DNA from 4 places in the Agarivorans sp. Z349TD_8 genome. Region 2 is predicted to be linked to each of the others. Evidence: predicted binding sites of a transcription regulator. Region 2 holds the regulator's gene; each other region holds the start of a gene.
The links. The regulator sigma-54, encoded in region 2, starts transcription at its own class of promoters, with help from an activator protein. The targets are predictions, from matches to a motif close to GTTGGCACGNNNNTNGNNT.
Positions count from the first base shown of each region.

Region 1: glnA (glutamate--ammonia ligase) is a predicted target of sigma-54. The motif match lies at 1,842-1,860, and genes of this name have one in related genera.
Region 3: flgB (flagellar basal body rod protein FlgB) is a predicted target of sigma-54. The motif match lies at 1,578-1,596, and genes of this name have one in related genera.
Region 4: xdp1 (exosortase-dependent surface protein XDP1) is a predicted target of sigma-54. The motif match lies at 1,537-1,555, and genes of this name have one in related genera.

Region 1 covers NZ_CP194037.2:288,952-292,149, reverse strand. The annotation lists gene typA (translational GTPase TypA) at 1-1,604, opposite strand, end outside; gene glnA (glutamate--ammonia ligase) at 1,945-3,198, shown strand, end outside.
Region 2 covers NZ_CP194037.2:4,166,987-4,170,184, forward strand. The annotation lists gene lptB (LPS export ABC transporter ATP-binding protein) at 1-513, shown strand, start outside; gene ACRRS1_RS18690 (RNA polymerase factor sigma-54) at 565-2,070, shown strand; gene hpf (ribosome hibernation promoting factor) at 2,097-2,384, shown strand; gene ptsN (PTS IIA-like nitrogen regulatory protein PtsN) at 2,393-2,836, shown strand; gene rapZ (RNase adapter RapZ) at 2,863-3,198, shown strand, end outside.
Region 3 covers NZ_CP194037.2:1,942,948-1,946,145, forward strand. The annotation lists gene ACRRS1_RS08840 (chemotaxis protein CheV) at 1-603, shown strand, start outside; gene ACRRS1_RS08845 (CheR family methyltransferase) at 622-1,446, shown strand; gene flgB (flagellar basal body rod protein FlgB) at 1,629-2,027, shown strand; gene flgC (flagellar basal body rod protein FlgC) at 2,027-2,446, shown strand; gene ACRRS1_RS08860 (flagellar hook assembly protein FlgD) at 2,457-3,128, shown strand; gene flgE (flagellar hook protein FlgE) at 3,159-3,198, shown strand, end outside.
Region 4 covers NZ_CP194037.2:3,424,090-3,427,287, reverse strand. The annotation lists gene ACRRS1_RS15450 (lipocalin family protein) at 1-523, shown strand, start outside; gene ACRRS1_RS15445 (ferredoxin--NADP reductase) at 629-1,366, shown strand; gene xdp1 (exosortase-dependent surface protein XDP1) at 1,612-2,367, shown strand; gene ACRRS1_RS15435 (tetratricopeptide repeat protein) at 2,503-3,198, shown strand, end outside.

The DNA of each region.
Region 1 (3,198 bases), 1.1 Mb from region 2:
ACCGTTAGGTCGTTTTCACGGGTATGGATCCCAACAATCTGACCTTCGTATACTTCGTCAGCATGTTTAGCAAACAAACGACCACGGTCTTGTAAGTTAAACAACGAGTAAGTCAGTGCTTTACCGGTAGCATTGGAGATTAATACGCCATTTTGACGTTGACCAATGGTGCCGCCTTTGTGTGGACCGTAACACTCGAAAGTATGGTAAATCAAACCAGAACCCGAAGTGAGAGTCATGAATTCAGTTTGGAAACCCATCAAACCACGGCTTGGCATCAGGAAGTCCATGCGAACACGACCTTTACCGTCTGGAGCCATATCGGTGAGGTCACCCTTACGAATGCCCATTTGCTCCATAACACTGCCTTGATGCGCTTCTTCAACATCAATGGTCACTGTTTCATAGGGTTCTTCCAGTTTACCGTCAACGGTACGTAGAATTACTTCTGGACGTGATACTGCAAGTTCAAAGCCTTCACGACGCATGTTTTCGATCAAGATCCCAAGATGAAGCTCACCACGGCCTGATACGCGGAACTTATCGGGGTCATCCATTTCTTCAACACGTAATGCAACGTTATGCACCATTTCTTTTTGTAAACGCTCTAAAATATTTCGAGAGGTCACAAACTTACCTTCTTTACCAGCAAACGGAGAGTTGTTCACTTGGAAGGTCATGTTCACCGTTGGTTCATCTACGCTTAAAGGTGTTAAAGCTTCTACATTATTGGTATCACAAACGGTGTCAGAGATTTTTAACTCGCCTAAACCGGTGATAGCAATAATGTTACCCGCTTCCGCGAGAGAAGTTTCTTTACGCTCAAGACCGAGGTAATTTAGCACGAGGCCTATTTTACCGTTACGTTTCTTACCATCAGCACCAATAATGGTCACTTGCTGGTTTGGCACAACACTGCCGCGGGTGATACGGCCAACACCAATCACACCGACATAAGAGTTGTAATCCAACTGAGAGATTTGCATTTGGAAATCGCCGTTTGGATCAGCGGCTGGGGGTGCAACGTTATCTACAATCGCTTGGAACAGTGGTTCCATATTGTCTGATGGATTATCTAAATCCATTGTCGCCCAACCATTGATAGCTGATGCGTAAACAACTTTAAAGTCTAATTGGTCATCAGTGGCACCGAGGTTATCGAATAAATCAAATACTTGATCCATCACCCAATCAGGACGAGCGCCAGGCTTATCGATTTTATTGATCACCAAAATTGGCTTCAGGCCTTGAGCAAAAGCTTTTTGAGTCACAAAGCGGGTTTGCGGCATTGGGCCTTCTTGTGCGTCAACCAACAGCAAGACCGAATCAGCCATTGACATCACACGTTCTACTTCGCCGCCAAAGTCGGCGTGTCCAGGAGTATCTACGATATTGATATGGTAATCATGCCATTCGATAGCAGTATTCTTTGCAAGAATCGTAATACCACGCTCTTTTTCAATATCGTTAGAGTCCATGACTCGCTCTTCAGCATCGCCACGGGTAGTTAGAGTTCCTGATTGCTGCAATAGCTTGTCTACCAGGGTAGTTTTCCCATGGTCGACGTGAGCAATAATGGCGATGTTTCTTAACTTATCTAGCACGGCGTTTAGCCCTTTATATAATGAGGTAAAATCAAAAAGTGGGCTATTGTACATATAAACGACAAATTCTCATAGTTTTAAGTTGATCACGGTTTTTCTAACTAGCAATTAGGGTATGATTGATCTGCTCAAAAGCTCATGCACCAATATGGACAAAGATAGCACCAACAAGGTGCGTTAGTTTGCACTAATTTGATGCCTAGTCGTAGTACCACCATATATATCAAGGCTTTATGTGTTGGCACAATTTTAGCTTGAAGCAACACAACAACGTTAATTCGTCATAAATACTACTAAATCGTTTGAACCATCAATTTTGATGACACCGGAGGTTAAAAACATGTCTGCAGAAGTTTTAGCTTTGCTTAAAGAGCAAGAAGTTAAATTCGTTGACTTACGCTTTACTGATACTAAAGGTAAAGAGCAACACGTATCTATCCCATCTCACCAGGTTGACGAAGATTTCTTCACCGACGGTAAAATGTTTGATGGTTCTTCTATTTCTGGCTGGAAAGGCATTAACGAATCTGACATGGTTTTGATGCCAGATGCATCTACTGCCGTATTAGACCCTTTCACTGAAGAAAACACTCTGAACCTTCGTTGTGACATTCTTGAACCCGCAACGATGCAAGGTTACGACCGTGACCCACGTTCAGTTGCTAAGCGCGCTGAAGCTTACATGCGCTCTACTGGCGTTGCAGATGCAGCTTATTTTGGTCCAGAACCAGAGTTCTTCTTGTTTGATGATGTTAAATACAAAACTGACATGTCAGGTTCTATGTACAAAATTGATGCTGATGAAGCATCTTGGAACTCAGACAAGCACTTCGAAGATGGTAACACTGGTCACCGTCCTGGAGTGAAAGGCGGTTACTTCCCAGTTGCCCCTGTCGATTCTTCACAAGACCTACGTTCTGCAATGTGTTTAGTACTTGAAGAAATGGGCCAAACTGTTGAAGCGCATCACCACGAAGTGGCAACCGCGGGTCAAAACGAAATCGCAACTTTATTCAACTCAATTGTTGAAAAAGCCGATGAAACTCAAGTTCTTAAATATGTTGTCCACAACGTAGCTCACGCTTACGGTAAAACAGCAACCTTTATGCCTAAGCCTGTTGTTGGTGATAACGGTAGCGGTATGCACGTTCACCAATCTATTTGGAAAGACGGCGAAAACTTGTTTGCTGGTGACCTATACGGTGGCCTATCTGAAACTGCATTGTTCTACATTGGCGGTATCATCAAACACGCGAAAGCAATCAATGCTTTTGCGAACGCTTCGACTAACTCGTACAAACGTTTGGTCCCTGGTTTTGAAGCCCCTGTAATGCTAGCTTACTCAGCACGTAACCGTTCTGCGTCAATTCGTATCCCAGTGGTTCCATCTCCAAAAGCACGTCGTATCGAAGTTCGCTTCCCTGACCCATCAGCCAACCCATACTTAGCATTCTCTGCAATGTTGATGGCTGGCCTTGACGGGATCAAGAACAAGATCCACCCTGGCGATGCTATGGATAAAGATTTGTACGACCTACCAGCAGAAGAAGCTGCAGCCATTCCACAAGTTGCAACTTCGTTAGAAGACGCACTG
Region 2 (3,198 bases):
ATGCATACCCGGGCTCGCAAAGGCATAGGTTACCTACCGCAAGAAGCATCTATCTTTCGTCGCCTCTCGGTAGAAAAGAATATTTTAGCGGTCTTAGAAACACGTAAAGACCTCGATAAACAACAACAAATGGGCGCGCTCGATGACTTACTTGAAGAGTTTCATATTGGTCATATTCGCAAGAATTTAGGCATGAGTCTGTCGGGCGGTGAACGTCGCCGAGTAGAAATTGCCCGCGCTCTAGCTGCCGCACCTAAGTTTATTTTGCTTGACGAACCCTTCGCAGGCGTGGATCCTATTTCTGTTATCGATATAAAAAAAATCATTGAACATCTTCGTGATCGCGGTCTGGGTGTATTGATCACCGACCACAATGTAAGAGAAACACTAGATGTTTGTGAGCACGCCTATATCGTTAGCCAAGGCGAACTGATAGCCTCAGGAAAACCTGAGGAGATACTTAAAAATGAGCATGTGAAACGAGTTTATCTCGGTGAACAATTCAAGCTATAGTTAAAGTATGTCCTCAAACGCGATAATAAAAAGAAGGAACAGCGGTAATTAATGAAAGCATCTTTGCAGTTGCGTCTTGGTCAGCAATTAACCATGACCCCCCAGTTACAACAGGCCATACGCTTACTCCAGCTTTCGACGCTGGATCTGCAGCAGGAAATCCAAGAAGCTTTGGAGAGTAATCCTCTGCTAGAAGCAGATGAAGCGCAAGCAAATGACGCAGACTCGGCTGAATTTAAATCAGCCAGCGAGCAAAATAGTGATGCAAACAATAGCCAAACGGAGATCGATAGCAGCCAGATGGAAACTGGCGATGCGATTAGTCAAGATACCGTCGCAGACGATCTTCCGGTTGACTCAACTTGGGATGACATTTACAGCGCGAGTTCGGCTCCTGCCAGCTCTTCATCCGGTAGCAGCAGTGATGACAACGACATGTTGTTTCAAGGTGAAACCGTTGACTCCTTACAAGATCACTTGCTCTGGCAAATGCGCCTCACGCCTTTTAGTGAAATAGACCAAGCGATCGCCCTCGCCATCATCGACGCAGTCGACCAATCAGGTTACCTGACCCAAGATTGTGAGCAATTACTTGAGGGACTACGTTCGATTGAAAATAATGATTTAGATGTCGAGTTAGATGAAATTGAAGCAGTACTTAAACGTATTCAGCACTTCGATCCAGTTGGTATTGCTGCCCGCTCTCTACAGGAATGCTTACTCATCCAATTAAGTCGTTTCAGCGAACAAACACCTTGGCTGAATGAAGCGAAAGACATCGTATCGAATCATATTGATGTATTAGCAAATCGAGATTTTCGTTTATTGGCCCGTAAAACCAAGTTAAAAGAGGAGCAGCTACGCGAAGTGATGCGGCTGATTCACACCTTAGAGCCAAGACCTGGTAATGCCGTCGAACCAAATCAAGCCCAATACGTAATTCCCGATGTCTCGGTGATTAAACGTCAAGGTCGCTGGGTGGTTGAACTCAATCCTGACGCGATGCCAAAACTACGCATCAATTCACATTATGCATCGATGACTAAAACCTCGACCAACGCCAACGATACCCAGTTTATTCGCAGCCATCTGCAAGAAGCAAAATGGTTCATCAAGAGTATTGAAAGCCGTAACGAAACCCTACTGAAAGTCTCTAATTGCATCGTGCATCACCAACAAGCTTTCTTTGAATATGGTGAAGAAGCCATGAAACCGATGGTATTGAATGATGTTGCCGAAGCGGTTGAAATGCATGAATCCACGATCTCTAGGGTCACGACTCAAAAATTCATGCATACCCCTCGCGGGATCTTCGAACTCAAATACTTTTTCTCTAGCCATGTGGCTACCGATGGTGGAGGAGAATGCTCCTCAACAGCCATTCGTGCATTAATTAAGAAACTGGTTGCTGCCGAGAATACCAGTAAACCACTCAGCGATAGTAAAATCGCTGATATTTTGGCAGATCAAGGCATCAAGGTGGCTAGGCGTACGATAGCTAAATATCGTGAGTCATTGGCTATTCCACCTTCTAACCAACGTAAGAGCCTTATTTAAAGGCCACTATAAAGGGGACGACATCTATGCAAATTAACCTTACTGGACACCACGTAGAAATCACTGAGTCTTTGAGAGAATATGTCCACACTAAGTTTACTAAGCTACAACGACGATTCGACCAAATTAATAATGTCCATGTTATTCTCAATGTCGAAAAACTGAATCAGATTGCCGAAGCCACTATACACCTAAATGGTGGTGAATTATTCGCCACTTCAGAACACGCTGATATGTACGCGGCCATCGATAGCCTCATCGATAAGCTCGATCGCCAAGTCATTAAGCATAAAGAAAAACTCACCAAACATTAGTCATAGTAATGCAAATAGATAAAGTACTAAGCTTGGACTGCACCCAAAGTGCAGTCCAATGTTCGTCAAAAAAACGAGCATTGGAATTGATCAGTGAACTGGTTGCGAAGCAACTCGACACCACATCTAAAAGTATATTTGAAAGTTTATTAAATCGTGAACGCATGGGCAGTACTGGCATTGGCCAAGGCATCGCGATCCCTCACGGTAGAATAGGCAATCAATACCATGCGACCGCAGTATTATTACGCTGTACTCCGGCGATTTCCTTTGACGCCATTGACAATCAAGCCGTTGATTTAATATTTGCCTTACTGGTTCCCGAAGACCAATGTCAACAACATCTAAATACTCTCGCTCAAGTTGCTGAAAAACTTAACGATAAGCAAATATGCAAACAACTTCGTACAGCACAAAGTGATGACGAATTATACACGATCATGATAGCCTAAGACTCTAATCGTTATTAGGGGTTATCATGGAACTGATTATCGTTAGCGGGCGCTCCGGTTCAGGTAAAACGGTCGCACTACGAGTATTAGAAGATTTAGGTTATTACTGTGTCGACAATTTACCAGTCGTATTATGGCGTCCTTTAATTGAACACCTAAAAAGACAGTACACCAAAGTCGCCATTAGCATCGATGTGCGAAATTTACCTGATGAACCCTCACCCATCGGTCAACTAATTCGCGATGAAGGCTCTGAGCTTAACCTATTAAGTATTTTTCTCGACGCGAAAGATGATGCGCTGATCCGCCGCTACAGTGAAACTCGGCGGGTTCATCCACTGAGTCAAAACGACATGTCTCTA
Region 3 (3,198 bases), 2.2 Mb from region 2:
TTTTTAGTGGGCTCAGTTGAAAGAATTGTTAATATGAATTGGGAAGATATTCTGCCACCACCAAAAGGAGCTGGTAAATTTAACTATCTGACAGCGGTTACCGAAGTAGAAAAAGAATTGGTTTCTATTTTGGATGTAGAAAAAATCTTAGACGAAATTTCTCCTGTAAGCACTACCGTGAGTCAGACGATTGTCGATGAAGCAACCGAAAATGTTAAAAACGACAAAAAAGTATTGGTGGTTGATGATTCATCGGTTGCGCGTAATCAGGTTAAAAGAGCGGTGACGTCTTTGGGTGTTGAGACGATCCTTTGCCAAGATGGGCGTGAAGCTTATGAATTATTGGTGAACATGGCAAAAGATGGGCCGATTACTGATCAAATAGCTTTAGTTATTTCAGATATAGAAATGCCAGAGATGGATGGTTATACATTGACCGCAGAGGTGCGCTCTCATCCAGACTTAAAGAATTTACATATAATCTTACATACTTCGCTCAGTGGAGTATTCAATCAGGCGATGGTAAATAAAGTTGGTGCTAATGCCTTCGTTGCTAAATTTAATCCTGACGAGTTGGCTGCGGCTGTTCGTCAATCGTTATAGAAGAGTGTGGACGCATTTGTGAGAACAATCACTGACGATGTATATAAACAGTTCTGTGGCTTTTTAGAGAAGCAATGTGGAATTGTATTAGGCGATAACAAACAGTATTTAGTGAAAAGTCGTCTGTCTCCGCTAATGGCTCAGTACTCTATCGCAAGTTTAACCGAGTTGGTTCAAAAAGCGATGAGTTTACGCGAGCGAGATCTCCGTGCTTCGGTGGTCGATGCGATGACAACCAACGAAACCTTATGGTTTCGTGATACTTATCCTTTTCAGTTATTGGGTGATAAGCTTTTTCCTGAATTTCAAAAACTCACTCGGCCAGTTAAAATTTGGTCGGCGGCTAGTTCATCGGGACAAGAGCCTTATTCAATCATGATGACCGCTCTTGAATATCAAGCGAGAAAACCTGGTGCTTTATCGATGGGCGTTCAAGTGGTAGGGACCGATATTTCGCCGTCAATGTTGGAACATTGTAAGCGTGGAGAATACGATTCTTTAGCTTTAGCGCGTGGTTTATCGCCTGAACGTAAACGTCAATTTTTTGAAGCCACCAGTGATGGTCGTTTTCGAGTGAATGACAAAGTTAGAAAGAATGTCAATTTTCGCCCCCTAAATTTACTCGATAGTTATTCATTAATGGGTAAGTTTGACATTATTTTCTGTCGAAATGTGCTTATCTATTTTAACGCTGAAGTAAAATCTAAGATTTTGAATCAATTTGCTCAGGCTTTAAATCCTAATGGCTATTTGATGCTGGGCGCTTCCGAGTCAATTACTGGTTTAACCGATCGATTTAATATGTTGCGATGTAATCCCGGCATTGTATATCAACTGAAATAATTTCAACGATAGAGCGGCAGAATAGGCAACTCTTGCCGCTTTTTGCCGCTAAAGGTCCTTAAGTATTCAGTGCTTCGCCTTACTCAGGCTTTACTTTCCTATTTACTCTGTATTCCCAACGTCAAAAAAACACTGGCACAGCTTTTGCATTTTTCCATTTGTAATTGTGTGAAGAGGTGTGTATGGCAATAACTTTCGATAAAGCATTAGGTGTTCATCAGTATACGGTTGGGGTAAGAGCTCGGCGGTCTGAGGTTCTCGCGAGTAATATCGCTAATGCCGATACACCTAATTATAAAGCACAGGATATTGACTTTAATAAGGCTTTTGCAGCCGCTAAGGCTGGACAGCACAGTGGCATGCAGCTTACCAATGATCGTCATATGGGCGGTGGTAGCAGCCAATTTTCAGAATTGGGTTTTCGCATCCCCAACCAGCCCGACACGGGCGATGGTAACACCGTCGATATACAGCAGGAAAAAGCAGATTTTATGCAAAATGGTCTGGAATACCAAGCTGGTATCGGCTTTTTGTCTAGTAAATTTTCTGGTTTACGTAATGCGATTAAAGGAGGTCAATAATGAGTTTCTTCAACGTGTTTGATATCTCGGCTTCAGCGATGAAGGCCCAGTCGGTGAGATTGAATACTACCGCCAGTAATTTGGCGAATGCTGACAGCATCAGCTCTAGTATTGACCAAACCTATCGTGCTCGAAAGCCAGTGTTTGCTGCAGAGTTAGAACGTGCGGGTAACGCTCAAGGCGAGTCGGCAAAAGTTAAAGTTGCTGGTATTGTCGAGTCGGATGCCCCTTTGCGTAAAGAGTATTACCCAGAACATCCCATGGCGAATGAAGATGGTTATATCTTTAAACCAAATGTTAATGTGATTGAAGAAATGGCCGATATGATGAGTGCCTCGCGCTCCTATCAAGCGAATGTGCAGGTCACTGAAGCTGCGAAGCAAATGCTAAATAGCACTCTCAATCTGGGTAAAAGTTAAGGAGTAGGTCGTGTCTACTATTGATCCACTACAAGGTAACCGTTGGCAACCTGAGTCGATTGTTCCGGAAAGTAATAATAATCAGTCATTAGGGCAGGAAGACTTTTTCGCGCTATTGACCACCCAGTTGCAATATCAAGATCCGAGTAAGCCAGTTGATAACGCTGAAATGATCGCGCAAATGGCTTCCTTCCAGACTTCTGAAGGTATCGCCGAGCTGGGAACCAAATTTGACACGATGAACTCGATTATGAATTCGTCTGCAGCTTTGCAAGCCTCAACGCTAGTGGGGCAAAAAGTATTGGTACCCTTGGACTATGCCCACAATACGGGCAGTGGTTTTGAAGGGGTAGCGGTGACAGGCGCTGCAACGACCAATGTTAAAGTGACGATTGAAAATGAAGCTGGAGAAGTCGTTACAGTTATCGATTTAGGTGAGGGGAGTGGCAATATGAACTTCTCTTGGGACGGTACTGATTCCAACGGGAATCAAATGCCAGATGGAAAATATAACGTCAAAGTAAATGGCGTTCAGGGCGGTAAAGAGATCAGTTTACCCACCGCAACTTTCGCGAATGTAAGTAGTGTAAGTTTGGCTGGTGGTACATCTGGCGTAGTCGTCAATTTAGAAGGTTTGGGTGGTATCGCGATGAGCGATGTCCTTGAAGTTGCCAAAGCCTAGTAAAGTATATAAACGATAGGAGATTGAGAGATGTCATTTAATATCGCGTTGAGCGGCATCAATGCCTCGC
Region 4 (3,198 bases), 740 kb from region 2:
GAATCGTTTGTTACTGGTTTGCTTTAGTCTGCTGTTGATGTCTGCTTGCACTGCTAAGCCTGAGGGTATAGAGCCTGTAGACAACTTTGATTTGTCTCGTTATCTGGGGACTTGGTACGAAATTGCGCGCCTCGATCATTCCTTTGAGCGAGGCTTAAGCCAAGTGACTGCGACTTACAGTTTAGCTAGGGATGGCCGAGTGAGAGTGCTCAACAAAGGCTTCTCTGAGCAAAAACAAACTTGGTCTGAGGCGAAGGGCATCGCCAAGTTTGTCGATTCACCAAAGGTTGCGCATTTAAAAGTCTCTTTCTTTGGTCCTTTCTACGGAGCCTATGTGGTTTTTGTATTAGATAAAAACTATCAATATGCGTTGGTTGCTGGACCCAATCGAGATTATTTATGGATTTTGGCGCGTAATCCCGAGATCTCCCCTCAGCTTCGAATTGATTTATTAAAGAAAGCCAAAAGCTATGGTTTTGATACCAGTCAATTGATTTTTGTCGAACAACGCCGGCGACGATAAATCATTGTTGAATCAAATTTGGTGCTATTCCTGAGCTGAGAGTTATGCGCTTTATGAGCAATATAACAGTGTTGCATATTTTGATTTAGTCACGAGGGAACCATGATGTGGACTAAAGGTTTGGTTATACAACGTATTGATTGGAATGAACAATTATTTAGCTTACGGATAAAAGCCGATATTGAACCATTCACTGCCGGCCAGTTCATTAAGTTATCGGAAATGCGAGATGGAAAACGTATCGCTCGAGCTTATTCTTTGGTGAATCCTCCTGACAGTGATTATTTAGAGGTTTTAGCCATTAAAGTTGAGCAAGGTTTATTGTCGCCCAATCTACATTCCCTGCAGCTTGGCGATTGTATCGAAGTATCCAGCAGAGCCTCAGGCTTTATGGTTTTAGATGAAGTCCCTGAGGGGAAGCATCTATGGCTGCTCGGCAGTGGGACGGGGATTGGTCCATATTTTTCAATGTTAGAAACTGCTGCGGTATGGCAGCGCTTTGAAAAAATTGTATTAGTTTATGCCGTCAGTTACGCTCAAGATATCGCCTATCAACCGTTGATTGATAAATATAAAGCTCAATATGCAGAGCAATTTATTTTTCAAGCAATGGTGACTCGCGAAGTTTATCCTGATGCACTCAAGAGTCGTATTCCTTTGGCGATCGCCAATGGGGCTCTGGAGCGCGCCGTTGGTTTAGAGTTTAAGGTAGACAATTCGCAAGTGATCATCTGTGGAAATCCTGAGATGATCGCGGATGCACAGCGAGAGCTAGAGCATAAAGCTTTGATTAAAAACCTGCGCAGGAAGCCCGGACAGATCACCGTAGAGCGCTATTGGTAGTGTGGATTGACTTTATTGTGATAGAATCGCTTGAAAATTACACTGCGTTTACAGCTGCATTCAGTTTTGCGGCATGTAAAGCAAAGGAATCATTTGTCAGCTTTTTTTACACTTAGCGTTTAAAATATCAGGTTTGGTTTGTAAGTTATTGTTTAAATAGATTAATTATAGTTGGCTTGAAATTTGCTTTGTATGAGGCAGTAAAAGATTAAATTTTAATAGCAGGATGCTAGTTGGGAGGCGTTGTGTTTAAACATATTTTGTTAGTAGCAAGTTGTGCTTTATCTTTGTCGGCTGTTGCTGCAGAGCAAGTGTGGGATTTCGATGATGGAACTCTGTCCGGAACAAATTATGGCAATACGCTAGATTTAGATGGTTTGAGTGTTCAAGGTTGGTCCGATACCGGGACTCGTCGCGAAGATGAAACCTTAGCGAATACTCGATTGAGTTATAGCGATTATTGGGGCCTGATGTCTAAAAATCAGGACGAACGCTCTGGGTCACCGAGCCATGCTATCGACAGCTTTGGTAATGACCATGACATGGTGCTATTAAGCTTTGATCAGTCAGTTAACCTGTCTGGTTTTACGCTTGGTTGGGCCTATGAAGACTACGGTTATAGTTCATCAAGTAGTGCCGATGTTAGCGTTCTCGCCTATTCCGGTAGTGATACGCCAGTTTTATATGGCCAAACTTGGGACGATTTGGCTGGCTTGGGTTGGACCACCGAAGCGGAAGTTGCGGATGCAGATGAATTTGCCTATCAGGCCATTGACTCCAGTGCTAGCTCTAAATACTGGTTGATTGGGGCATACAATCCGATATTTGGAAGCTTCGGTTGGTCTGATAACAACGATGCCTTTAAATTAGCGGGGGCTAAGGCGACTCCAGGTGAAGATCCTTTACAACCAGCAACCAGTGTTCCTGAACCTGGCACGGTGATGTTGTTAGCCATGGGTCTATTTGGACTTGCTTTACGTAAGAACAAGCGCCAAGCATAATTTAACTGAACTCCTTTTTAGTTTAAAAATACGAAATACGCTGTATTTCGTATTTTTTTGTCTTTTTTTTGCTGCTTGTTCATTAGATACTGCTTGTTGAATCAATTGATTGTTCACGCGAAGTAAAGGAAATGCATGTTAAGAATGAATAAAACGATTATTGCTCTCACGCTGCTGTTAATGGGAAACGTTACCTTTGCCGATGAACAAACCAATAACTATGAACTGGCAGTTAAGGCTTATCAATTAGGTGACGAGAATGAAGCCTTCATTCATTTGAAAAATGCCTTAAAAGCAAATCCACAACATCTCTCTTCTAAATTGTTATTAGCTAAAGTGTATTTTAATGCAAATAACTTAGCTGCAGCAGAGGAGCAGTTAGAAGAAGCTTTATCTCTAGGTGCGGATATTAATCTGGTTCTCCCCTTGCTCGGTAACGTGCTATTGCTGCAAGGGAAAATTGACGCTGTGTTGGCGCTAGAGCAACGTTCTGCTGAGTTTTCAAAAAATAGTCAATTTGAATGGAAGCTATTACGTGGACGCATCTATTTACGCAAATCACAAGTTGAGCTCGCGAAGTTAGAATTTGAACAAGCACTGCAGTTAGCGCCGAATCAATCGAGTGCAATCAATACGCTGGCAACCCTTTATTTAGCTCAAAAGGAATACCTTTTAGCGGATAAATTAGTCACTCACTCCTTAGCAATTAACAATAATAATGAACGAACCTGGAAGTTGAAGGGTGATCTGGTCGCGGCTCAAGGCATGCTCGAGCAAGCTTTGGTGAGTTATGAACATGCTATTTCCATTGATCCAGAGGATCCTAAGATA